DNA from 2 places in the Pseudoduganella sp. HUAS MS19 genome. Region 1 is predicted to be linked to the other one. Evidence: riboswitches for the same ligand, from Rfam matches in the RefSeq annotation. Region 1 holds a riboswitch; the other holds the start of a gene.
The links. Region 1 has a riboswitch for glycine ahead of gcvT (glycine cleavage system aminomethyltransferase GcvT). Riboswitches for the same ligand answer to the same signal wherever they lie in the genome.

Region 1 (11,437 bases):
CGATGAAGCGGTCCAGTTCAACCTTCGATTCGGACTCGGTCGGCTCGATCATCAGCGTGCCTGGAACAGGGAAGCTCATGGTCGGTGCGTGGAAGCCGAAGTCCATCAGGCGCTTGGCCACGTCTTCGTTGCTGATGCCGGTGGCGTCGGTCAGTGGGCGCAGGTCCAGGATGCACTCGTGTGCAACCAGGCCGTCGTGGCCCGAGTACAGCACTGGGAAGTGCGGCGCCAGGCGGCGCGCAACGTAGTTGGCGTTCAGGATCGCGGTTTCGGTTGCCGCGGTCAGGCCTTCGCCGCCCATCATGGCGATATACATCCAGGAGATCGGCAGGATCGATGCTGAGCCGAACGGCGCTGCCGAGATCGAGCCGATGCCGTCTTCGCTGCGCACATAGCCGTTGGAGCGCTGGTTCGGCAGGAACTTGGCCAGGTGCGCGCCAACGCCGATCGGGCCGACGCCTGGGCCGCCACCGCCGTGCGGGATGCAGAAGGTCTTGTGCAGGTTCAGGTGCGATACGTCGCCGCCGAACGCGCCTGGGCCGGCCACGCCAACCAGTGCGTTCATGTTGGCGCCGTCCACGTACACCTGGCCGCCGTGGCCGTGGATGATTTCGCACAGTTCGGTGATGCCGTCTTCGAACACGCCGTGGGTCGATGGGTAGGTCACCATCACGCAGGCCAGGTTCTTGGAGTGCTGTTCGGCCTTGGCTTTCAGGTCGGCCAGGTCCACGTTGCCCTTGTCGTCGCAGGCGGTCACCACCACCTGCATGCCGACCATGGCGGCGGAAGCAGGGTTGGTGCCGTGTGCCGAGGATGGGATCAGGCAGATGTTGCGGTGGCCTTCCCCGCGCGATTCATGGTACTTCTTGATCACCAGCAGGCCTGCGTATTCGCCTTGCGAACCGGCGTTAGGCTGCAGGGAAACGGCGGCGTAGCCGGTCACGGCGCACAGCATCTCTTCCAGCTGGGCGATCATTTCGCGGTAGCCGACGGTCTGGTCGTTTGGCGCGAACGGGTGGATCGACGAAAACTCCGGCCAGGTCACCGGAATCATTTCGCTGGTGGCGTTCAGCTTCATGGTGCAGGAGCCCAGCGGGATCATGGTGCGGTCCAGCGCCAGGTCCTTGTCGGCCAGGGAACGCAGGTAGCGCAGCATTTCGGTTTCGCTGTGGTAGCGGTTGAAGGTCGGATGCTCCAGGTAGGCGGAAGTACGCACCAGCGCTTCAGGGAAGTTGCGGTCGACGGCTGCTTCAACGGCGTCGAAGTCAGGCGCAGCCTTGCCGCCGCTGAACACGTTCCACAGTGCCGCCAGGGTGTCGCGGTCAACAGTTTCGTCCAGCGACACGCCGACGTGCTTGGCGTCGATCTTGCGCAGGTTGATGCCGGCGGCAACGGCGGCTGCGTGCAGCGCGTCAGCCTTGTCGGTGGCGACGGTCAGGGTGTCGAAGAACGATTCGTTGACCGAGTAACCCAGGGACTTCAGGTTGGCGGCCAGGATACCGGTGTAGCGGTGGGTGCGTTCGGCGATCTGCTTCAGGCCTTTAGGACCATGGTAGACGGCGTACATGGACGCCATCACGGCCAGCAGCACCTGTGCGGTACAGATGTTGGAGGTCGCCTTTTCGCGGCGGATGTGCTGTTCGCGGGTTTGCAGGGCCAGGCGGTAAGCCTTGTTGCCGTTCTGGTCGACGGTTACGCCAACCAGGCGGCCTGGCATGGAGCGCTTGTATTCGTCGCGGGTCGCCATGTAGCCGGCGTGCGGGCCGCCAAAGCCCAGCGGTACGCCGAAGCGCTGCGAGTTGCCGACGACAACGTCGGCGCCCCATTCGCCCGGCGGCGTCAGCATGGTCAGTGCCAGCAGGTCGGCGGCAACGATCACCATGGCGCCGCTGGCCTTTACGGTTTCAACGGCGGCGCGGTAGTCGCGCACAACGCCGTTCACGCCCGGGTATTGCAGCAGCACGCCGAAAGCGTCAGTCACGCCGGCCAGCTCGGACGGGTCGAAGGTCTTGACGGTGATGCCCAGCGGTTCGGCGCGGGTCTGCACCACTTCCAGGGTTTGCGGCAGCACGTCGTTGGCGACGTAGAAGGTGTTTGACTTGGACTTGCCGACGCGCTGGATCAGGGTCATGGCTTCGGCAGCGGCGGTGCCTTCGTCGAGCATGGACGAGTTGGCGATGGCCATGCCGGTCAGGTCGATCAGCACCTGCTGGAAGTTCAGGATCGCTTCCAGGCGGCCCTGGGAGATCTCTGGCTGGTACGGCGTGTAAGCGGTGTACCAGGCTGGGTTTTCGAAGATGTTACGCAGGATCACGCCCGGGGTGTGGGCGTTGTAGTAACCCTGGCCGATCAGGGATTTCAGCACCTTGTTCTTGGAGGCGATGCCTTTCAGCTTGGCCAGCGCTTCGTTTTCCGGCAGCGGCTGGAAGAATTGGCCCAGGGGCAGGGCGCTCTTGTTGCGGATGCCTGGCGGGACGATGGCGTCGATCAGGGCGGCGCGGCTTGCGTAGCCGAGCACGTCCAGCATTTGCTGCTGTTCTGCGGCTTCCGGGCCGATGTGGCGGGCGATGAATGCATCGCGGGCTTCAAGTTGGGTCAGGCTGGTGCGGGTCATGGTGGGAAATCTCTTGGCCAGAATGTGAAAAGGGCCCGCACACAGCGGGCCCGATAATGCAGTAATTAGTGCGCTACGTTGCCGTAAGCAGCGGCGTCCAGCAGGCCGTTGATGGCGTTGGCGTCGCTAGGCTTGATCTTGAACAGCCAGTTCGCGTAGGCGTCGGCGTTGATCGATTCAGGTGCGCCGACCACGGCGTCGTTCACGGCGACCACTTCGCCCGATACCGGGGCGTAGATGTCGGAAGCGGCTTTCACCGACTCCACCACTGCGGCGTCGTCGCCGGCGGTGAACGATGCGCCTACTTTTGGCAGCTCGACGAACACGATGTCGCCCAGGGCGTCTTGCGCGAATTCGGTGATGCCGACGGTCACGGTGCCGTCCGCTTCAGCGCGTACCCACTCGTGGGACTCGGTGTACTTCAGGTCTGCTGGAATGTTGCTCATGTTGGCTCCAAGGCTAAGGTTTATTGTTTGTTTCTGCTCAAATTCTGGCTCAAGCAACCAGGATTTTACCGTTACGGACGAAAGGCAGCTTCACCACGGTGGCGGCCAGCTTCTTGTCGCGGATCTCCACGTGCACGGTGTCGCCCACGTTCACGCCCATCGGCACGCGCGCCAATGCGATCGCCTGCTGCATGGTCGGGGAGAAGGTGCCGGAAGTGATCTCGCCGGTTTCGCCGGAAGCGGCGATGACTTTCTGGTGGGCGCGCAGCACGCCGCCTTTTTCGCGCAGGATCAGGCCGACGAATTGTGCGTTCTGGCCTTTCGCTTGCAGCGCTGCCTTGCCGATGAAGTCGCGCTCGGAGACCAGGTCGATGGTCCATGCCAGGCCTGCGTCGAGCGGGTTCACGGTTTCGTCCATGTCCTGGCCGTACAGGTTCATGCCCGCTTCCAGGCGCAGGGTGTCGCGCGCGCCCAGGCCAGCAGGCTTGACGCCGGCTGCGTTCAGGGCGTTCCACAGCTTTTCCGCCTGTTCCGCCGCCACGCCGATTTCGAAACCGTCTTCACCGGTGTAGCCGGTGCGGGCAACCATGGCTTCGCCGAAGGCGGTGCCTGGCACCAGGGCCACGTTGAAGGGCTTCATTTCCGCGGTCGCTTCCTTGGCTTGCGGGATCACTTCCCATACCTTGGCGCGGGCGTTCGGGCCTTGCACGGCGATCAGGGCCATAGCATTGGCGCCATCGCGGCGCTGGGTGATGGCCAGGCCGGCGCCGGTGGCTTCATTCTGCTTGTTCATCCACGCGATGTCTTTTTCCGCGGTGCCGGCGTTGACCACCAGGCGGAACCATTCTTCGTTGATGAAGTAGATGATCAGGTCGTCGATGACAGTGCCTTCCGGGGTCAGCATGCAGGAGTACAGGGCCTTGCCCGATACCCGCAGCTTGTCGACATTGTTGGCGACCAGGCCGCGCAGGAAGGAACGTACGTTGGCACCCTTGATGTCAACCACGCACATATGGGCCACGTCGAACATGCCGACGTCGGTGCGCACGGCATGGTGCTCTTCGATCTGGGAGCCGTAGTTGACCGGCATGTCCCAGCCGCCGAAGTCGACCATGCGGGCGCCGAGGGCACGATGAGCGTTGTTGAGTGGGGTTGCTTTGAGCGTCATTGATACCTCAGGGCAGAGAATAGGGGTTAATAAACGTAAACATGAATACGCCTACCCCTCTGTCCTTGGTACCTGAGAGATAACGGGAAGGTATTCCCGCACGCCCCTTCGGTGGGCCCTGCGCCTTGGCGGGCCGCTCTCCAGAGTTTTAGCCCTTGCGGGCCCTTGTCCGGTCCTTTTGCCTGAGAGTTTCTGGGTAATGCCCCTTCGGCGCCAGCCGCTGCTGGTCTCTCCCGATCAAGACTTGCGACTATATGACAGGAGGGCAATAAAGTCAATCTTGACGCCCTTTCGCGAGCGCCTGCGCTAGAATGAGCGGACATCCATTTACAGAGTGGAGCGACCATGAGCGAAGAAAAGCAAAAGCGCGATACGGAGGCCTGGTTCACCCTGTCCGGCGACGTGAACAGCGATATGGTGCACCGCGTGTTCGACGCGGTGGCGGATATGACCGAGGACGGCATAGAAAAGGCCCACATCCTGATCCAGTCCAACGGCGGCTACGTGAGCGACGGCCTGTGCCTGCACAATTACCTGCGCAACTTGCCGATCAAGATCATTACCTACAACGGCGGCGCGGTGGCTTCGATTGCCGTGATCCTGTTCCTGTCCGGCGAAGAGCGCTATGCCAGCGAGACGGCGCGTTTCATGGTGCACAAATCGCACGCCAGCGCGCCGCACGGTGCGCGGCCCGATGCGCTGCGCATCATTGTCGAGGGCTTGCAGGCTGACGATGCCCGCACCGAATCGATCCTGCGCAAGCACGTGCAACTGACGGATGAACATTGGAATATCCACGCCTATTCCGACTTGCACCTGACGGCCCAGGATGCGGCCAAGGTGGGCCTGGTCAATGAAGTGGCCGACTTCAAGCCGCCCAAGGGCAAGCGCGTAACGAATATCTGAAGCGGCGCAGCCGCAGCGACAAGGGCCCGGAAGCATGCTCCCGGGCCCTTCGTGCGCCGCCGGTCATTTAGCGATTGCCGCTACGGCTGGCGGGGGTCTTCTTGTCGGTCTTGCTCTGGCGGCCGGCATCGGACTGCTGGCTGCCCGGCTGTGCGCCCGAACGCGACCCCTGGTCGGCGCTTTGGCGCGTGCCCGAACTCGAACTTTGCTTGCTGGATTTTTGCCTGGATTTCATGACAGTTCCTTTCTGAAGGATCGGAACTTCATCATGCTTTGTGCAATAGTAAAGGTGAATCGGAATACAACTGACTGGCGTGTAGGATTTAGCCTTGCACCATTGTGGTGCAAACTCAACTGTTTGACCACATTGCCGTAAATATTTACGGATTCTTTTGGTTTACCTATTGCCAGGCGGAAAGAATCTGCGACAATGTGAATAACCACCAAAGCCAGGTCAGACCATGCTTCCAGAAAACCCAACTTCTTCGGCGCCAAAAAAAGCGGTTACGCCGCGGCATGCCTTGCTGGAAAATCTGATAAGTCTGGTCAATAAGCACATTAGTGAACAGTTCGTCGAGCTGTCGACCCACTGGGCTGCCGAGCTGGTCGATGCGGACCACGCTGTCGACGTGAAAACCTTGCAAGCGCGCTTGCGTGCCGGTAACCGCCTGCGCACCGATCACTACGCCTTCCTTGGTATTTTCGCCAAACAGCTTGAGAACGACCTGCGCCTGGAAATTGCGCAACTGGCACCTGGCCAGAAGGCGCCAGTGCGCAAGATGGCAGAGTCGCTGTCCCTGGTATCCATGGAAGAAATGGACACCAAGGTCACTTTGGGCAGTTTCAGCAAGGCCTTTGAAGTCAAGTACGCCGATGGCCTCGCTACGCTCAATGTGCGCCTGGCGTTCCTGCTGGACCGCGATATCCTGCGCATCAACCAGAATCCTTTCCGTCCGGAGGTGTTCCTGGGTGCGTTCCAGCAGGCGTGGATCGACTTCATCAAGGATGATGAGGCGCATGATCTGATCAATCCTTTCCTGCGTCCGGAGGGATTCTTCGATTTCGGCGCCATGCTCGAGGAGCTGAGTTCCGCCCTCGAGCGCAAGGGCGTGGGGCCAGGCTCGGTCGAAAAGCACAAGACGCGCCGCGCCGATTCGCACGACGCGTCGCAAGCGCCTTCGCGCAAGAAAAACCAGCAAGCCGCGCTGGCGGAGCAATTGCGCCAGTTCTTCTCGGGCGCGGGCGATGCGCCCGGCGGCGGCAAGCCAGCTCCGAGCGGCTTTGAGCAATTAGGCGACCTCGATCTTTCGCTGCCTACCTTGAGTGTCACGCCGGGGCTGTATGGCGCGCCGGCGCATACGGCGGATTCCGGCGCTGCCGCGGCACCTGGCGTTGCCGCGCCGGGCATGGGGGCGGCGCCAATGGCGGCGCCGGGACAGGCGATGCCGGCACCAGGATTTGCGGCTGGCGCTGCGCCCGGGATGACGATGGCCGGCGGCGTTGGCATGATGCCTGGCGTTGCAGCGGGCGGCGCGCCAATGATGGCCGGCGTGCCCGGCGTCCCGGCCATGGGCGGCATGGTCATTCCTGCCGGCGGCGTAGTGTCCGGCGGCGGCATGCCGATGGCAGTTGGTACCGCAATGGCGGGCATGCCCCTGGAAAGCGGTGGCGTCGTGGCACCGGCTGCTGCCACGGGCGCAATGCTGTCTGGCGTTGCAGTGCCGGGCGTGCAGGGCGGCGTGGCCGTGCCGGCAGGCGGCTGGGTGCAGGGGCCGGCGCAGGGCTTCCACGGTGGCGCCAACAATGAGGCGGCCCAGCGCGCCTCCCTGTTGAGCGCCAAGGAGCCGCTGATGAATTTCCTGGCGCAGTTGCAGCGCGGCGTACCGGCAGGTGCCGTGTTCGCCACTGCCGACAGCGTCGCCATGCCGGCGCCTGGCATGGGCGTTGGACTGGCACCCGGTTTCGCCGCAGGTCCCGTACAGGCTGGCGGCGGCGCGATGCCGGCACCGGGATTTGCTGCGGGCGGTGGCTCGATGGGCAATGTCTTCCTCCTGCCGCAGATCAAGGAGCAGGCGCCAGCGGGCAGCCTGACGCGCGCCGACGAAGGGACGATTGACCTGCTGTCGGCGGTGTTCGACACCGTGTTCCGCGACCAGAGCATTTCGCCTGAGATTCGCGACCTGATTCGCTTCCTGCAGATTCCTGTGCTGAAGGCCGCGCTGGTCGACAAGAACTTCTTCTTCCAGGAGGCGCACCCTGCACGCCGCATGATCGACCTGCTGTCGCGCATGGGCTGGGAGCAGCACAAGGACCCTGATGATCCGCTGTACAAGGCCATGCAGCGCAGCGTGGAAAAGGTCAGCCAGGACCACCAGGAAGAACTGACCGTCTTCACCGAAGCGGTGAACGAGCTGGAAGCTTCCATCAAGGCGGAGGAGGCAGCGGCGGCTGCCGCCATGGCGGAGCCGATCGCCAAAGCGCTGAAGCAGGAAAAGATGTCGGTGGCCGCCAAGTCGGCCAAGGATGCCGTGGCACTGCGCATCGGCACCGGCGAAGTGGTGGCCATCGTGGAAGCCTTCCTGGAAAACAAATGGGTGTCGGTGCTGACCATCGCCTATAGCGTAGAAGGCGAGAAGCCCGGCGCGGTGAACAACGCCACCCAGACCATGGATGACCTGATCTGGAGCGTACGTCCAAAAATCACCCAGGACGAGCGCAAGAAGCTGATTGCCAAGCTGCCTACCTTGCTGTCCACGCTGAACAAATGGCTGGACGTCATCAAGTGGCAGGAGCCGGACCGCCTGCAGTTCTTCGCCGAGCTGGCCGAGTGCCACGCCTCGATCGTGCGTGCGCCGCTAGAGATGTCGCCTGAGCGGCAGGTCGAGATCGCCATGGAAGTGGCGAAGAGGGATGCCGAGCGCCGCATGCAGCTGCAGGCCGTGGCCGAAGTGAGGGCCGAGGAGGCGCCGCCGCCGGACGACGACGCCAGTATCGAAGTGGACAGCCTGACGCGCGGCATGTGGCTGGAATTCGACCAGGAAGACGGCAGCCAGCGCAAAGTCAAATTGGCCTGGATCAGTCCTCTGAAGACGCTGTATATCTTCTCGACCACGGGGCGCCAGGAAGCGTTCTCGATCACCGGCGAGGCGATGGCCGATCAGTTCCGCAAGGGGACTGTGCGCCTGATCCGCACCGAGGGGGTGGTGGCGGCCGCGCTGTCGGTGGCAATGGGCGGCGTCGCGGCTGTCAACGACGACCACCACGACCTGCCTGCCAACGGCACCTCCGCTTAAGTCTTGCGCAGGACGGCCAGCAGGCCGTCCGAAGCGTCCTCTATGTAGTCCAGCACCGTATTGAAGCCATTGGCGCCGCCGTAGTACGGGTCGGGCACCACGTCCGAACCGGAGCGCGAGGCGTATTCCATGAGCAGCCTGACCTTGTGGCGGTGTTGCGCAGGGCAGGCGCGCAGCAGCAATTCCAGGTTGTCGTGGTCCATCGCCAGCACGTAATCGAAGCGTTCGAAGTCTTCGGCGGCCACCTTGCGGGCGCGCTGGGTGCTCAGGTCATAGCCGCGGGCGGCGGCATGGCTGGCCGAGCGCGGGTCGGGCGGGTTGCCAATATGGTATGCGTGGGTGCCGGCCGAATCGATGTGCAAATCGAGGCCGGCGGCCTGGGCGCGGGCCCGGAATACACCCTCCGCGGTCGGTGAGCGACAAATGTTACCCATGCATACAAACAGGATGGCGGTTCTGGTCTTCATTTTGTTCTTGCTATACAGGGATAATGGTATGATTAGCCACTTTTTTAACACGTCCCAGCGGGCGAAGTACAGATAAAACGTGCGTCTATCTTCCATTAAATTGTCGGGATTTAAGTCGTTCGTCGATCCCACCAATTTCCAGGTACCCGGACAGCTGGTCGGCGTGGTTGGTCCAAACGGTTGCGGCAAGTCCAATATTATCGACGCAGTGCGCTGGGTGCTGGGCGAATCGAAGGCGTCCGAGCTGCGCGGCGAGTCGATGCAGGACGTGATTTTCAACGGTTCCACCCATCGCAAGCCCGCCGGCCGGGCTTCCGTGGAGCTGGTGTTCGACAACAACGAGGGCAAGGCGTCCGGCCAATGGGGCCAGTACGCCGAAATCGCGGTCAAGCGCACGCTTACGCGCGACGGCACCTCTACCTATTACATCAACGGCCAGCCCGTGCGCCGGCGCGATATCACGGATATTTTCCTCGGTACCGGCCTTGGGCCGCGCGCATATGCGATTATCGGCCAGGGCATGATCTCGCGCATCATCGAGTCGCGCCCGGAAGAACTGCGCGTGTTCCTGGAAGAGGCGGCCGGTGTATCAAAGTACAAGGAACGCCGCCGCGAGACGGAAAACCGCCTGCACGACACGCGCGAAAACCTGCTGCGCGTCGAAGACATCCTGCGCGAGCTGAATAACAACCTGGAGAAGCTGGAAGGCCAGGCGGCAGTGGCGACCAAGTTCCACCAGCTCCAGTCCGACCAGGAGGAAAAGCAGAAGCTGCTTTGGCTGCTGCGCAAGAACGAGGCGCAGGCCGAACAGGCGAAGTGCTTCCGCGAGATGGAACAGGCGCAGAACGACCTCGAGGAACAGACCGCAAAGCTGCGCAATGTGGAGTTGACACTGGAGCAGATGCGCCAGGCGCACTTCGCTGTCGGCGACCGCCTGCACCAGGCGCAGGGCCACCTGTACCAGACCAATGCCGAAATCGGCAGCCTGGAAGCACAGATCAAGTTCGTGATCGAGTCGCGCACCCGTTTGCAGCAGCAGCTAGGCACCCTGACCTCGCAGCGCGACCAGTGGGCGCAACAGGCGGAAGAATACAGCGGCCAGGTCGCCGAGGCGGAAATCACCCTGGAGGAATTGTCGGCGCGCGTGGAGCAAGCACGCATGCTGGCGGAACAGAAGGGCGAATTGCTGCCGGTATTGGAGCAGGAGTGGCGCGAGGCGCAAACCAGGAGCAGCGAGTCGCGCGCCCGCATCATGCAGGCGCAGCAGCAGCTGGAGCTCGAATCGGCGCACCAGCGCAATGCCTCCAACATCCTGGCCGGCCTGGCGATGCGCAAGGAGCGCCTGCAGCAGGAGAAGGGCGGGCTGGCGATGCCCGATTCCTCGCACCTGTCGAACCTGAAGATGCAGCTCGAAGAAAAGCAGCAGTCGCTGGAAGAGCAGAACATGATGCTCGAGGATGCGCTGGAGCAGCAGCCCAAGCTCGAGGAAGAGCGCCAGGCCGCGCAGGCTGCCGTGCAGTCCGAGTCCGCCGCGACCCACCAGCTGGAAGCGCGCCTGAATGCGCTGCGCCAGCTCCAGGAGCGCGTGCAGACCGAAGGCAAAATCACGCCATGGCTGCAAAAGCATGAACTGAACGAGCTGCCGCGCCTGTGGCAGAAGCTCGACATCGAAGAGGGCTGGGAGACTGCGCTGGAAGCTGTGCTGCGCGAACGCACTTCGGCGCTGCAGGTTTCCAATATCGAATGGGCCAAGCACTTCTTCAGCGATGCACCGCCGGCCAAGCTGGCTTTGTACGCGCCCGCCGTTGCCGGCAGCTCAGGCGCGGCAGCGCCGGCTGGCGCTGCGCTGCGTCCGTTCCTCGATTTGCTGAAACTGAATGATCCTGGCCTGCGCGGCGTGCTGCAGGACTGGCTGCACAACGTCTTCCTGGCAGACGACAACGCCAGCGCATTCGCGGCGCGCGCCACCTTGCCGGCCGGCGGCTGCTTTGTAACGAAGCAGGGCCACATCATCACGCAGTCGTCGGTGCGTTTCTACGCCGCAGACGACGAGCAAGCCGGCATGCTGGGCCGCCAACACGAGATCGACAACATCTCCAAGCAGCTGCGCGCGCAATCGATGCTGGCCGAAGAGGCGCGCGGCAGGGCCGTGCGCGCCGACGCTGCGCTGGGCAACCATAGCCGGCTGCTGACAGAGCTGCGCGCCAAGGTGCAAAGCCTGACTGCCAGCGTGCATACCTTGCAGCTGGAAGTGGTCAAGCTGTCCGAAATCGAAGCCCGCTTCAACCAGCGCAGCAACCAGATCGAGAGCGACCTGGCCGAAATCGCCGCGCAGGAGGAAGAGCAGATGCAGGTCAAACTCGAATCCGAAGAGAAGTTCGAGCAGCTCGACATGGAGCTGGGCAACCTGCAAGGCGAGCATGAGGACGGCCAGACCGCTTTCATGCACAAGGAGCAGCGCTTAGCTGACGCCCGCGAAGCGCTGCGCGAGCTGGAACGCAAGGCGCAGGAGGCGCAATTCGCCGAAAAGTCGGGCCGCAACC
Region 2 (11,437 bases), 1.7 Mb from region 1:
GATCCGCATTGCCCGACTTTGTACGCTTATGGGAGCGGATCACCATCTCATCATCGCGGGAAGGCGAAAACAGTTCATCCTGCAAAATCGACGCAGCAATCATCGATAATGCCGCAAACAGGAAGAACTTCCACCAAGACAGGTGCGTGACCCAGCCGGTCGTCGCATCAAAGCCGCGGTGGAGCCAGGCCAGGATGGTTTTTGCTGTGTCTTGGGCTTTCGGAGTTGGAAACATGCGCAACTTTCTATTGAATATGGGGCAAGTGTAGATAAGCTTGAGCAAAGCCGCCACCGGCGTGCGACAGAATGCAGAAATACGGGAATGGAAGAATGCCCTTGCGGACGGCCGGATCGTTTGCTATAGTTCTGTCCCTCGCAACGCAGTGCCGCTAACGCGGTAGAGCGAAACGAGAAAAAAGAAGGGGTTGACGAGTTGCACGCTGTACCGCATAATCTCGCTTCTCTGCTGCAACGAACACAACGCTTCGTAACACAAAAGCAGCGATCTTTAAAAATCAACAGTCGATAAGTGTGGGCGTTTGACGATATGCCCGGACCTTCGGGTCCGATGCTCAAAATATACGTTATAACGCTCGCACAAAATAAACGTAAATCTCGAAAGAGATTTCGTCAGTATTTTGAGTGAGTGACCTCGGCAGTAATGCCGAAAAACAGAGATTGAACTGAAGAGTTTGATCCTGGCTCAGATTGAACGCTGGCGGCATGCTTTACACATGCAAGTCGAACGGCAGCGCGGGCTTCGGCCTGGCGGCGAGTGGCGAACGGGTGAGTAATATATCGGAACGTACCCAAGAGTGGGGGATAACGTAGCGAAAGTTACGCTAATACCGCATACGATCTAAGGATGAAAGCAGGGGATCGCAAGACCTTGTGCTCCTGGAGCGGCCGATATCTGATTAGCTAGTTGGTGAGGTAAAGGCTCACCAAGGCAACGATCAGTAGCTGGTCTGAGAGGACGACCAGCCACACTGGAACTGAGACACGGTCCAGACTCCTACGGGAGGCAGCAGTGGGGAATTTTGGACAATGGGGGCAACCCTGATCCAGCAATGCCGCGTGAGTGAAGAAGGCCTTCGGGTTGTAAAGCTCTTTTGTCAGGGAAGAAAAGGTCGTGGCTAATATCCACGACTGCTGACGGTACCTGAAGAATAAGCACCGGCTAACTACGTGCCAGCAGCCGCGGTAATACGTAGGGTGCAAGCGTTAATCGGAATTACTGGGCGTAAAGCGTGCGCAGGCGGTTTCGTAAGTCTGTCGTGAAATCCCCGGGCTTAACCTGGGAATGGCGATGGAGACTGCGAGGCTAGAGTTTGGCAGAGGGGGGTAGAATTCCACGTGTAGCAGTGAAATGCGTAGAGATGTGGAGGAACACCGATGGCGAAGGCAGCCCCCTGGGTCAAAACTGACGCTCATGCACGAAAGCGTGGGGAGCAAACAGGATTAGATACCCTGGTAGTCCACGCCCTAAACGATGTCTACTAGTTGTTGGGTCTTAATTGACTTAGTAACGCAGCTAACGCGTGAAGTAGACCGCCTGGGGAGTACGGTCGCAAGATTAAAACTCAAAGGAATTGACGGGGACCCGCACAAGCGGTGGATGATGTGGATTAATTCGATGCAACGCGAAAAACCTTACCTACCCTTGACATGGCAGGAATCCTGGAGAGATCTGGGAGTGCTCGAAAGAGAACCTGCACACAGGTGCTGCATGGCTGTCGTCAGCTCGTGTCGTGAGATGTTGGGTTAAGTCCCGCAACGAGCGCAACCCTTGTCATTAGTTGCTACGCAAGAGCACTCTAATGAGACTGCCGGTGACAAACCGGAGGAAGGTGGGGATGACGTCAAGTCCTCATGGCCCTTATGGGTAGGGCTTCACACGTCATACAATGGTACATACAGAGGGCCGCCAACCCGCGAGGGGGAGCTAATCCCAGAAAGTGTATCGTAGTCCGGATTGTAGTCTGCAACTCGACTACATGAAGTTGGAATCGCTAGTAATCGCGGATCAGCATGTCGCGGTGAATACGTTCCCGGGTCTTGTACACACCGCCCGTCACACCATGGGAGCGGGTTTTACCAGAAGTAGGTAGCTTAACCGTAAGGAGGGCGCTTACCACGGTAGGATTCGTGACTGGGGTGAAGTCGTAACAAGGTAGCCGTATCGGAAGGTGCGGCTGGATCACCTCCTTTCTAGAGTCGGCATCAGACTCAAACGTTCACACTTATCGGCTGTTGGCATATAAAGAACAGCAATGTTGGGGCTGTAGCTCAGCTGGTTAGAGCACCGTGTTGATAACGCGGGGGTCGTTGGTTCGAGCCCAACCAGCCCTACCAAATGGGGGATTAGCTCAGCTGGGAGAGCACCTGCTTTGCAAGCAGGGGGTCGTCGGTTCGATCCCGTCATCCTCCACCAATTACTGTTCAAACGTAAGCGAATAGACGTTTAGGTTTGAGTAGTACCGTTCTTTAACAATCTGGAAGAAGTAAAAGTTTTATTAAGCGATATCGAAAGATATTACTTAGGGTAGTAGTAAAACTCATCAAACACAGTAGTAAGTGCTTGAACTTATAGCCGTCAAGGTTATAGGGACAAGTGAATAAGTGCACATGGCGGATGCCTTGGCGATTACAGGCGATGAAGGACGTAGAAGTCTGCGATAAGCTTCGGGGAGCTGACAAACAAGCTTTGATCCGAAGATTTCCGAATGGGGAAACCCGGCCTTTTAGGTCATCACTCACTGAATACATAGGTGTGTGAAGCGAACGCGGCGAACTGAAACATCTAAGTAGCTGCAGGAAAAGAAATCAACCGAGATTCCCAAAGTAGTGGCGAGCGAAATGGGAAGAGCCTGTACGTGATAGTCGTTTGGATAGTGGAAGCCTCTGGAAATAGGCGCCATAGCGGGTGATAGCCCCGTACACGAAATCCAAGCGGTGGTACTAAGCGTACGACAAGTAGGGCGGGACACGAGAAATCCTGTCTGAACATGGGGGGACCATCCTCCAAGGCTAAATACTCGTAATCGACCGATAGTGAACCAGTACCGTGAGGGAAAGGCGAAAAGAACCCCGGGAGGGGAGTGAAATAGATCCTGAAACCGTGTGCATACAAACAGTCGGAGCCTCGTAAGGGGTGACGGCGTACCTTTTGTATAATGGGTCAGCGACTTACATTCAGTGGCGAGGTTAACCAGATAGGGGAGCCGTAGAGAAATCGAGTCCGAACAGGGCGCCAGTCGCTGGGTGTAGACCCGAAACCAAGTGATCTATCCATGGCCAGGTTGAAGGTGCGGTAACACGCACTGGAGGACCGAACCCACTAATGTTGAAAAATTAGGGGATGAGCTGTGGATAGGGGTGAAAGGCTAAACAAACTTGGAAATAGCTGGTTCTCTCCGAAAACTATTTAGGTAGTGCCTCAAGTATCACCGACGGGGGTAGAGCACTGTTATGGCTAGGGGGTCATCGCGACTTACCAAACCATTGCAAACTCCGAATACCGTTGAGTGCGAGCTTGGGAGACAGACATCGGGTGCTAACGTCCGGTGTCAAGAGGGAAACAACCCAGACCGCCAGCTAAGGTCCCAAAGATTGGCTAAGTGGAAAACGAAGTGGGAAGGCTAAAACAGTCAGGATGTTGGCTTAGAAGCAGCCATCATTTAAAGAAAGCGTAATAGCTCACTGATCGAGTCGTCCTGCGCGGAAGATGTAACGGGGCTAAGCCAGTCACCGAAGCTGCGGATATCCGCAAGGATATGGTAGGAGAGCGTTCTGTAAGCCTGCGAAGGTGTCTTGTAAAGGATGCTGGAGGTATCAGAAGTGCGAATGCTGACATGAGTAGCGATAATGCGGGTGAAAAGCCCGCACGCCGTAAGCCCAAGGTTTCCTGTTCAACGTTCATCGGAGCAGGGTGAGTCGGCCCCTAAGGCGAGGCAGAGATGCGTAGCTGATGGGAAGCAGGTTAATATTCCTGCACCGTCGTATGATGCGATGGGGGGACGGATCGCGGAAGGTTGTCTGCCTGTTGGAATAGGCAGTTCCTGGTTCATAGAAGGCGCTTAGGCAAATCCGGGCGCGTAATTCAAGGGACTGGGACGAGCGGGCTTGCCCGTGAAGCAATCGGAAGTGGTTCCAAGAAAAGCCTCTAAGCTTCAGTCATACGAGACCGTACCGCAAACCGACACAGGTGGGCGAGATGAGTATTCTAAGGCGCTTGAGAGAACTCGGGAGAAGGAACTCGGCAAATTGGTACCGTAACTTCGGGATAAGGTACGCCTCGGTAGCTTGACCACTTTACTGTGGAAGGGCGAAAAGGTTGCAATAAACTGGTGGCTGCGACTGTTTAATAAAAACACAGCACTCTGCAAACACGAAAGTGGACGTATAGGGTGTGACGCCTGCCCGGTGCTGGAAGATTAAATGATGGGGTGCAAGCTCTTGATTGAAGTCCCAGTAAACGGCGGCCGTAACTATAACGGTCCTAAGGTAGCGAAATTCCTTGTCGGGTAAGTTCCGACCTGCACGAATGGCGTAACGATGGCCACACTGTCTCCTCCCGAGACTCAGCGAAGTTGAAGTGTTTGTGATGATGCAATCTACCCGCGGCTAGACGGAAAGACCCCATGAACCTTTACTGTAGCTTTGCATTGGACTTTGAACCAATCTGTGTAGGATAGGTGGGAGGCTTTGAAGTGAGGACGCCAGTTCTCATGGAGCCATCCTTGAAATACCACCCTGGTTTGTTTGAGGTTCTAACCTTGGTCCGTGATCCGGATCGGGGACAGTGCATGGTAGGCAGTTTGACTGGGGCGGTCTCCTCCCAAACGGTAACGGAGGAGTTCGAAGGTACGCTAGGTACGGTCGGACATCGTGCTAATAGTGCAATGGCATAAGCGTGCTTAACTGCGAGACCGACAAGTCGAGCAGGTACGAAAGTAGGACATAGTGATCCGGTGGTTCTGTATGGAAGGGCCATCGCTCAACGGATAAAAGGTACTCTGGGGATAACAGGCTGATTCCTCCCAAGAGTTCATATCGACGGGGGAGTTTGGCACCTCGATGTCGGCTCATCACATCCTGGGGCTGTAGCCGGTCCCAAGGGTATGGCTGTTCGCCATTTAAAGTGGTACGTGAGCTGGGTTTAAAACGTCGTGAGACAGTTTGGTCCCTATCTGCCGTGGGCGTTGGAAATTTGAAGGGGGCTGCTCCTAGTACGAGAGGACCGGAGTGGACGAACCTCTGGTGTACCGGTTGTCACGCCAGTGGCATTGCCGGGTAGCTAAGTTCGGAAGAGATAACCGCTGAAAGCATCTAAGCGGGAAACTTGCCTTAAGATGAGATTTCCCGGAGCCTTGAGCTCCTTGAAGGGTCGTTCGAGACCAGGACGTTGATAGGTCAGGTGTGGAAGTGCAGTAATGCATTAAGCTAACTGATACTAATTGCCCGTACGGCTTGTCCCTATAACCTTGACGGTTATATAGCACTTACCGTGTTTGAGAACACTACCCACTTTACTTCTTCCCGATTGTTAACAAGTCATGCCTGATGACCATAGCAAGTCGGTCCCACCCCTTCCCATCCCGAACAGGACCGTGAAACGACTCTGCGCCGATGATAGTGCTGCAACCAGTGTGAAAGTAGGTTATCGTCAGGCTCTTATTAGAAAAGCCCGCTAGGCATGTGCCAGCGGGCTTTTTGCTTTGAGCGGGTCTGACCCTGCGGGTCAGACCCTGGTTTGCCGGTTTTAGAGCCCCTTCCTGTTGCGCAAACGCATCAATGTTTTCATTTATATTATGTTGCTTAATAGAAAATTCATATAATTTGTATTTTCCACCTAGCAAAACATAATATGGCGTCGAAGTTTCGGTACGTAGCACTTTTAGCTTGTCTGCACTTCCCCGTGCAAATCGCACATGCGCAGGCTTTTTCCCGCACCCCTAACGAAGAGTACGCAAAAGGCAATTATGCGCGCGCCTTCCGTGGCTTCTTTGAACAGGCAACCCGCAGCAACGATCCTAATGTGCAGTTCAACCTGGGCATGATGTATGAGCGTGGCCAGGGCACTGACCAGAACGACACAGAGGCCGTGAAATGGTACACGCGCGCGGTCGACCAGGGACATGTCCCTGCGATGCGCCAGCTGGCAGGCCTGATGGCAGCCGGCCGGGGCACCAGGCAGGATGGTGCTGGCGCCCTGGGCCTGTTGCGCAAGGCTGTCGAGCAGAACGATGTCGGTGCGATCGAGCAAGTGGCCGGCATGTATCTCGAAGGCCGGGGCGTGCCGGCGGACCAGGCGCAGGCCAAGCAGTGGTACCAGAAGGCACTCGCCGCGGGCAGCAAAAATGCGCAGGAGGCTCTGAACCTGATTGCTGCGATGGAGCGCCAGGCCGCCGGCCCGCTCGCGCCGATACGCAAGCGTGCAGTGGCCGGCGATGCCAACGCCCAATACGACCTGGCTGTGGCCTACCACACCGGCAATACGGTGCCGAAGGATGCGGCCCAGGCGCTGGAGTGGTACCTGAAGGCGGCCGAACAAGGGCATGCAATGGCGCAGTTCTACGCGGGCCTGCTGTATTCCAGCGGCGATGGCGTTGCGGAGGACCAGGCACTTGCCCGCGCATGGTTCACCAAGGCTGCGGCGCAGGATAACAAGGATGCCGCCACCAACCTCGCCGTGATGCTGGACCTGGGCAAGGGCGGTCCGGTTGACCTGGCGCAGGCTGCGGTCGTGTACCAGCAGGCGGCAAAGCTGGGCAGCGCGCAGGCGCAGGTAAGGCTGGCCGGCATGTACTGGATGGGCCAAGGCGTCAAGAAAGATTACAGCCAGGCTGCAAGCTATTATCGCCAGGCGGCGGAGCAGGGCGATGCGACTGCGATCCGCAAGCTGGTCTACCTGCTTGAAAACGGCGTCGGCACCGCCCGCAATGTCGAGGAGTCGAAGAAATGGGCCGCCCGGCTTGAGCAATTGGGTGGCAGCAACTAAGCAATGACAAGAAGCCCGCCAGCCCAGTGCCGGCGGGCTTTTATGCTCAAGGGCTGACGTTCATGCGCTGCGTATGTGTCCAATTGTGGTCGTATGCACTGACGGCAGAAGCAAAGGTGCGGTACGTCTGGCCTTCGCCTGGCCACGGGTTCATGATGTAAATGTAGTTGGTTCCGTTATAGGTCTCATAGCCGCGTCCGACCATGATATGGCCGCCTCCATTGGTCCAGCCGTAGCGGATCACGAAGGGACGGTTGCCGTTGATCTCATTTACCACCGAATTCCACGACAGGTAGTTATTGACCGCAGTATTTGGCACCCCCCAGTTGTACAGGATGTTCTGCACACTGCCGGAAGTGCCGTACATATTGTTCGGGCGATTGGCGTAGCTGTTCCAGTTGAAGGTGCTGTTGCCGCAAGCGTAGTTGATGCCGTAGGCCCAGTTCACGATCTGGCACTGGCTTGGCGTCCGGTTGTAAAAATTGAGGACCGCTTTGCTGGACGCGGACCAGCACCACTGGCTGTGCTCCTGGATGGTCAACGGAACATTCAAGGTGCGCCATTGCGCAAAGGCGGAGGGAAGGGCCAGCACCAGCGCTGCACCGGCCACGATTTTTGCGATTTTCATAGTCGGTTTCTCCTTAGCGGAATGCTTCGATATTGGCTTTGACCGCGGCGCGCAATGGCTCCAGCAAATCCGCGCCTTCCACCAGCTGGTTGCCGTTCTTTTGAAGCAGCAGCGATTCCCGAGCCGAATGCAGGGGAGCGAACTTGGCACGATCCACCTCCAGCAAGTCGGCGCGCGCTTGGTAGATTCGGATGAAGCGCAGGTTGGAACGCGCACTGTTGCCGTGAACGCTCATGGCAGCGTCCACGTCCTTCGCCAGCACGGAGGCGCCATAGGCGACGGTTTCATAGCGGCCATTTACTTGTTGCACAGTTGCCAGTCCGATCGGCTTGCCGTGCAAGGAAATGACGAAGCGCCACTCGCCCGTTGGCTTGGCCAGCGACGCCAGATCGCCGCGTGCCAGCAGCTCTTTTGGATTCACGGAATATACTTCGAAGCCATGGCTTACCTTTGCCTGCTTCAAATCGCTGACGTCAGTGACATCGAGCGGGAAGTCGACCGGTGCGCTGCCGGGACGGATCGCCTGCTGATGCTCGGCGAATTGTGCGAGTCCGCGTTTGGCGGCCTGCAGTGCCGCGCCGTTGTCTGCTTGTGCCAGGAACGGGGCGGCCATCATCGCTGCGCAGGCAATGCGCAGCCAGAGTCGATGCGTATGCATGTGACTACTCCTCTGAAGGTTGATCAGATTTTCTTTGAGGTGCGAGGTGATTGCCCCCTCTGTGCTGGACCTGAGAGTTTCACAGGCGTTGGCGGCCTGCTTGCTCCTTCGGTGCGCCAGCGATACTTTGCCGGCGGCTCTTCAGAGTTTTGAAAACGCGCGACCGGTCCTTTGGCCTGAGAGATTCCGGGGGCGGCTTGCTCCTTCGGCGTTGTCCATGGGTGGGACAAACTCTCCCGATCACGCGACCGGTGTGCACCGGCAGCGAATTCAGGATATCCCAGGGATTTATACGATTTCAATCGTTTTCCGATACACGTTGCGTTTTCGCCAAGGGGACCTTTCCTGTTATTCTGTTGACACCCGCCCGGGAAATTGGTAACGTTTCCAAAAATAAGCGGCACACGACAGGAGACGGGATGTTTAAGCAGTTATTGGCTGGCGCAATAGCGCTTGGCGCCGCGTCCGCGCAGGCGGCCGGGCCGAGCGCAGAAGTGATTCACTGGTGGACTTCGGGGGGCGAATCGGCGGCCGTCAAACAGCTCGCGAATGCCTACCGCGCGGCTGGCGGCACTTGGATTGATACGGCGATCGCCGGTGGCGAGCAGGCCCGCGCGGTAACGCTCAACCGCATGGTTGGAGGCAAGGCGCCAACTGCGGCGCAGTTCAATATCTCCAAGCAGTTCCTCGACATCGTGGACCAGGAAATGCTGGTGCAACTGGATGATGTTGCGCGCCAGGAGCGCTGGGAATCCACGCTGCCGGAACCCATCGTCAACACCATCCGTATCGACGGCCATTATTACGCAATGCCGATGAACATCCACATGCAGACCTGGATCTGGTATTCCAAACTTGCATTCAAGAAGGCCGGCATCGTAAAAGAACCCGCAACAGTCGATGAACTGTTTGCTGCGCTGGACAAGCTGAAGGCCGCCGGACTGGTTCCGTTGGCGCACGGCGGGCAAGCCTGGCAGGAGCACATCCTGTTTGCATCGCTGCTGGCCAATATGGGCGGGCGCCAGCTCTACCTGCAGGTGATGCGCGACCGTGACCAGCGTGCCATCACCTCCGAGCCGGTGCGCAAGGTGCTGCTCGCATACAAGCGCCTGCAAACGTACGTCGATCCAGCATCGCCTGGCCGCAACTGGAATGATGCCACTGCGATGCTGGTCAGCGGCAAGGCTGGCGTGCAGATTATGGGTGACTGGGCCAAGGCGGAATTCAGCAATGCGAGAATGGCGCCTGGTGTCGATTACGGTTGCATCCCGGGCCTTGGTGCAAACTCGCCGTACCTGATCCAGGGCGACGCGTTCGTTTTTCCTCGCTCGGATCGCGCGGAGGTGCAGCAGGCACAGAAGCTGATGACGAAAGTGCTCCTGGCACCTTCGACCCAGGTGAGCTTCAATAAGCTGAAAGGCTCGGTGCCGCCGCGCGCCGATGCCGATACAAGCCAGCTCGATGCCTGTGCCCGGGCCGGCGCCGACATCATGCGCGATCGCAATCGCCAGGTCGGCGCGCCGGAGATTTACCTGACACCTGACCAGAACGGTGCCGTGCAGGATGCGCTGACCGCTTACTGGAACACGCCAATGCCGGTTGAAAAGGCGCAGAAGTCGCTGGCCGCGGCGCTGAGGAATTAAAACGGTGGGTCGAGCCATGTCCTATGCGGCGCTGGTGCCGATGCTGCTGACGGTCTGCGTGGGCTACCTTGGTTCATTCGCCTGGACGTTCTACGTTTCCCTCACCAGTTCGCGCAGCATCGCGACCAACAGGCTGGTCGGCTTGGCGCAGTATGAACGCCTGTTCGACAATGAGCGCTGGCTGTTGTCGCTGCATAACCTGGCGCTGTTCGGCGTATTGTTTGTGCTGGCATGCATGCTGATCGGCTTCCTGCTGGCGGCGGCGATCGATCGCCAGGTGGCGGGCGAAGGGGCGTTGCGCACGGTCTTCCTCTATCCCTATGCGATGTCGTTCGTCGCAACGGGGCTGGTGTGGCAGTGGATCCTGACACCCGGCGGCATTCCAGGCGTGGAAATCGACTGGCTTGTCGACCAGGACATGGTGCTCTACACGGTCGTGCTGGCCTCGGTCTGGCAGGCATCGGGTTTCGTGATGGCGCTGATGCTGGCCGACCTGCGCGGCGTCGACCCGGAAATCTGGAAGGCTGCACGCCTGGATGGCATTCCGGCGTGGCGGGTTTACGTCTCCATCGTGTTGCCGATGCTGGCGCCGACGCTGGCGACGGTTTTCATCCTGCTGGCGACCATGGTGGTGAAGCTGTACGACGCCGTTGTGTCGATGACCCAGGGCGGACCTGGCACGGCAAGCGAGGTACCGGCGAAGTTCATCATGGATCATTTGTTCCTGCGTGCGAATATCGGACTGGCTTCGGCCGGTGCCGTGGTATTGCTGCTGACGGTGCTGGCGTTGCTGGCACCCTGGGCCTATGCCCGCAGCCGGAAGGGCGCGGCATGAAGGCTCCACGTATCGGCCTGTACGCCTTTTTGGCCAGCGCGGCGCTGTTCTTCCTGCTGCCGCTCTACGTGATGCTGGTGACGTCGTTGAAACCGATGGATGAAATCCGGTCGGGAAATATCTTTGCGCTGCCGCTGGCGCCAACGCTGGAAGCCTGGCGTGCTGCCTGGAGCGAGGCTTGCACTGGTGCTGCCTGCGAGGGCGTGCAGGGCGGGTTCTGGAATTCCGTACGGATTGCCATACCAAGTACCGTGCTGCCCATTGCGCTGGGCGCGCTCAATGGATACGCCTTGTCGTTCTGGCGGCCGCGCGGCGCCAACCTGTTGTTCGGCATCCTGCTGCTGGGCGCCTTCGTGCCGGTGCAAGTGATGATCTACCCGCTGGTGCGCATGATGGCCGGGCTGGGTGTTTTTGGTTCGCTTCCGGCAATCGTGCTCGTGCACCTGGTATTCGGCATGCCGGTATTGACGCTCCTGTTCCGCAATTACTATGCCGCGCTGCCGCGGGAGCTGTTCCATGCGGCGCGTATCGATGGCGGCGGTTTTTGGCGCATCTTCTGGCATGTGATGCTGCCTTTGTCGGTGCCGATGCTGGTGGTGGCGGCCATCATGCAGCTTACCGGCGTATGGAACGACTATATTCTTGGCCTGGTTTTTGCGGGGCGAGAAAA

Region 2: it holds a riboswitch for glycine, as region 1 does, so the genes downstream of both, ACWBU6_RS10155 (hypothetical protein) here and gcvT (glycine cleavage system aminomethyltransferase GcvT) in region 1, are expected to answer to the same signal.

Annotation. Positions count from the first base shown of each region.
Region 1 covers NZ_CM132133.1:3,953,759-3,965,195, reverse strand. Annotated here, with positions in the region: gene gcvP (aminomethyl-transferring glycine dehydrogenase) at 1-2,614, opposite strand, end outside; gene gcvH (glycine cleavage system protein GcvH) at 2,680-3,060, opposite strand; gene gcvT (glycine cleavage system aminomethyltransferase GcvT) at 3,110-4,228, opposite strand; glycine riboswitch at 4,278-4,382, opposite strand; glycine riboswitch at 4,389-4,474, opposite strand; gene ACWBU6_RS17865 (ATP-dependent Clp protease proteolytic subunit) at 4,574-5,134, shown strand; gene ACWBU6_RS17860 (hypothetical protein) at 5,202-5,369, opposite strand; gene ACWBU6_RS17855 (DUF1631 family protein) at 5,596-8,427, shown strand; gene ACWBU6_RS17850 (low molecular weight protein-tyrosine-phosphatase) at 8,424-8,894, opposite strand; gene smc (chromosome segregation protein SMC) at 8,974-11,437, shown strand, end outside.
Region 2 covers NZ_CM132133.1:2,208,701-2,220,137, forward strand. Annotated here, with positions in the region: gene ACWBU6_RS10115 (sensor histidine kinase) at 1-235, opposite strand, end outside; rRNA gene ACWBU6_RS10120 (16S ribosomal RNA) at 681-2,211, shown strand; tRNA gene ACWBU6_RS10125 (tRNA-Ile) at 2,279-2,355, shown strand; tRNA gene ACWBU6_RS10130 (tRNA-Ala) at 2,359-2,434, shown strand; rRNA gene ACWBU6_RS10135 (23S ribosomal RNA) at 2,609-5,480, shown strand; rRNA gene rrf (5S ribosomal RNA) at 5,562-5,674, shown strand; gene ACWBU6_RS10145 (SEL1-like repeat protein) at 5,921-7,003, shown strand; gene ACWBU6_RS10150 (C39 family peptidase) at 7,050-7,631, opposite strand; gene ACWBU6_RS10155 (hypothetical protein) at 7,645-8,289, opposite strand; glycine riboswitch at 8,444-8,538, opposite strand; gene ACWBU6_RS10160 (ABC transporter substrate-binding protein) at 8,709-9,932, shown strand; gene ACWBU6_RS10165 (carbohydrate ABC transporter permease) at 9,949-10,767, shown strand; gene ACWBU6_RS10170 (carbohydrate ABC transporter permease) at 10,764-11,437, shown strand, end outside.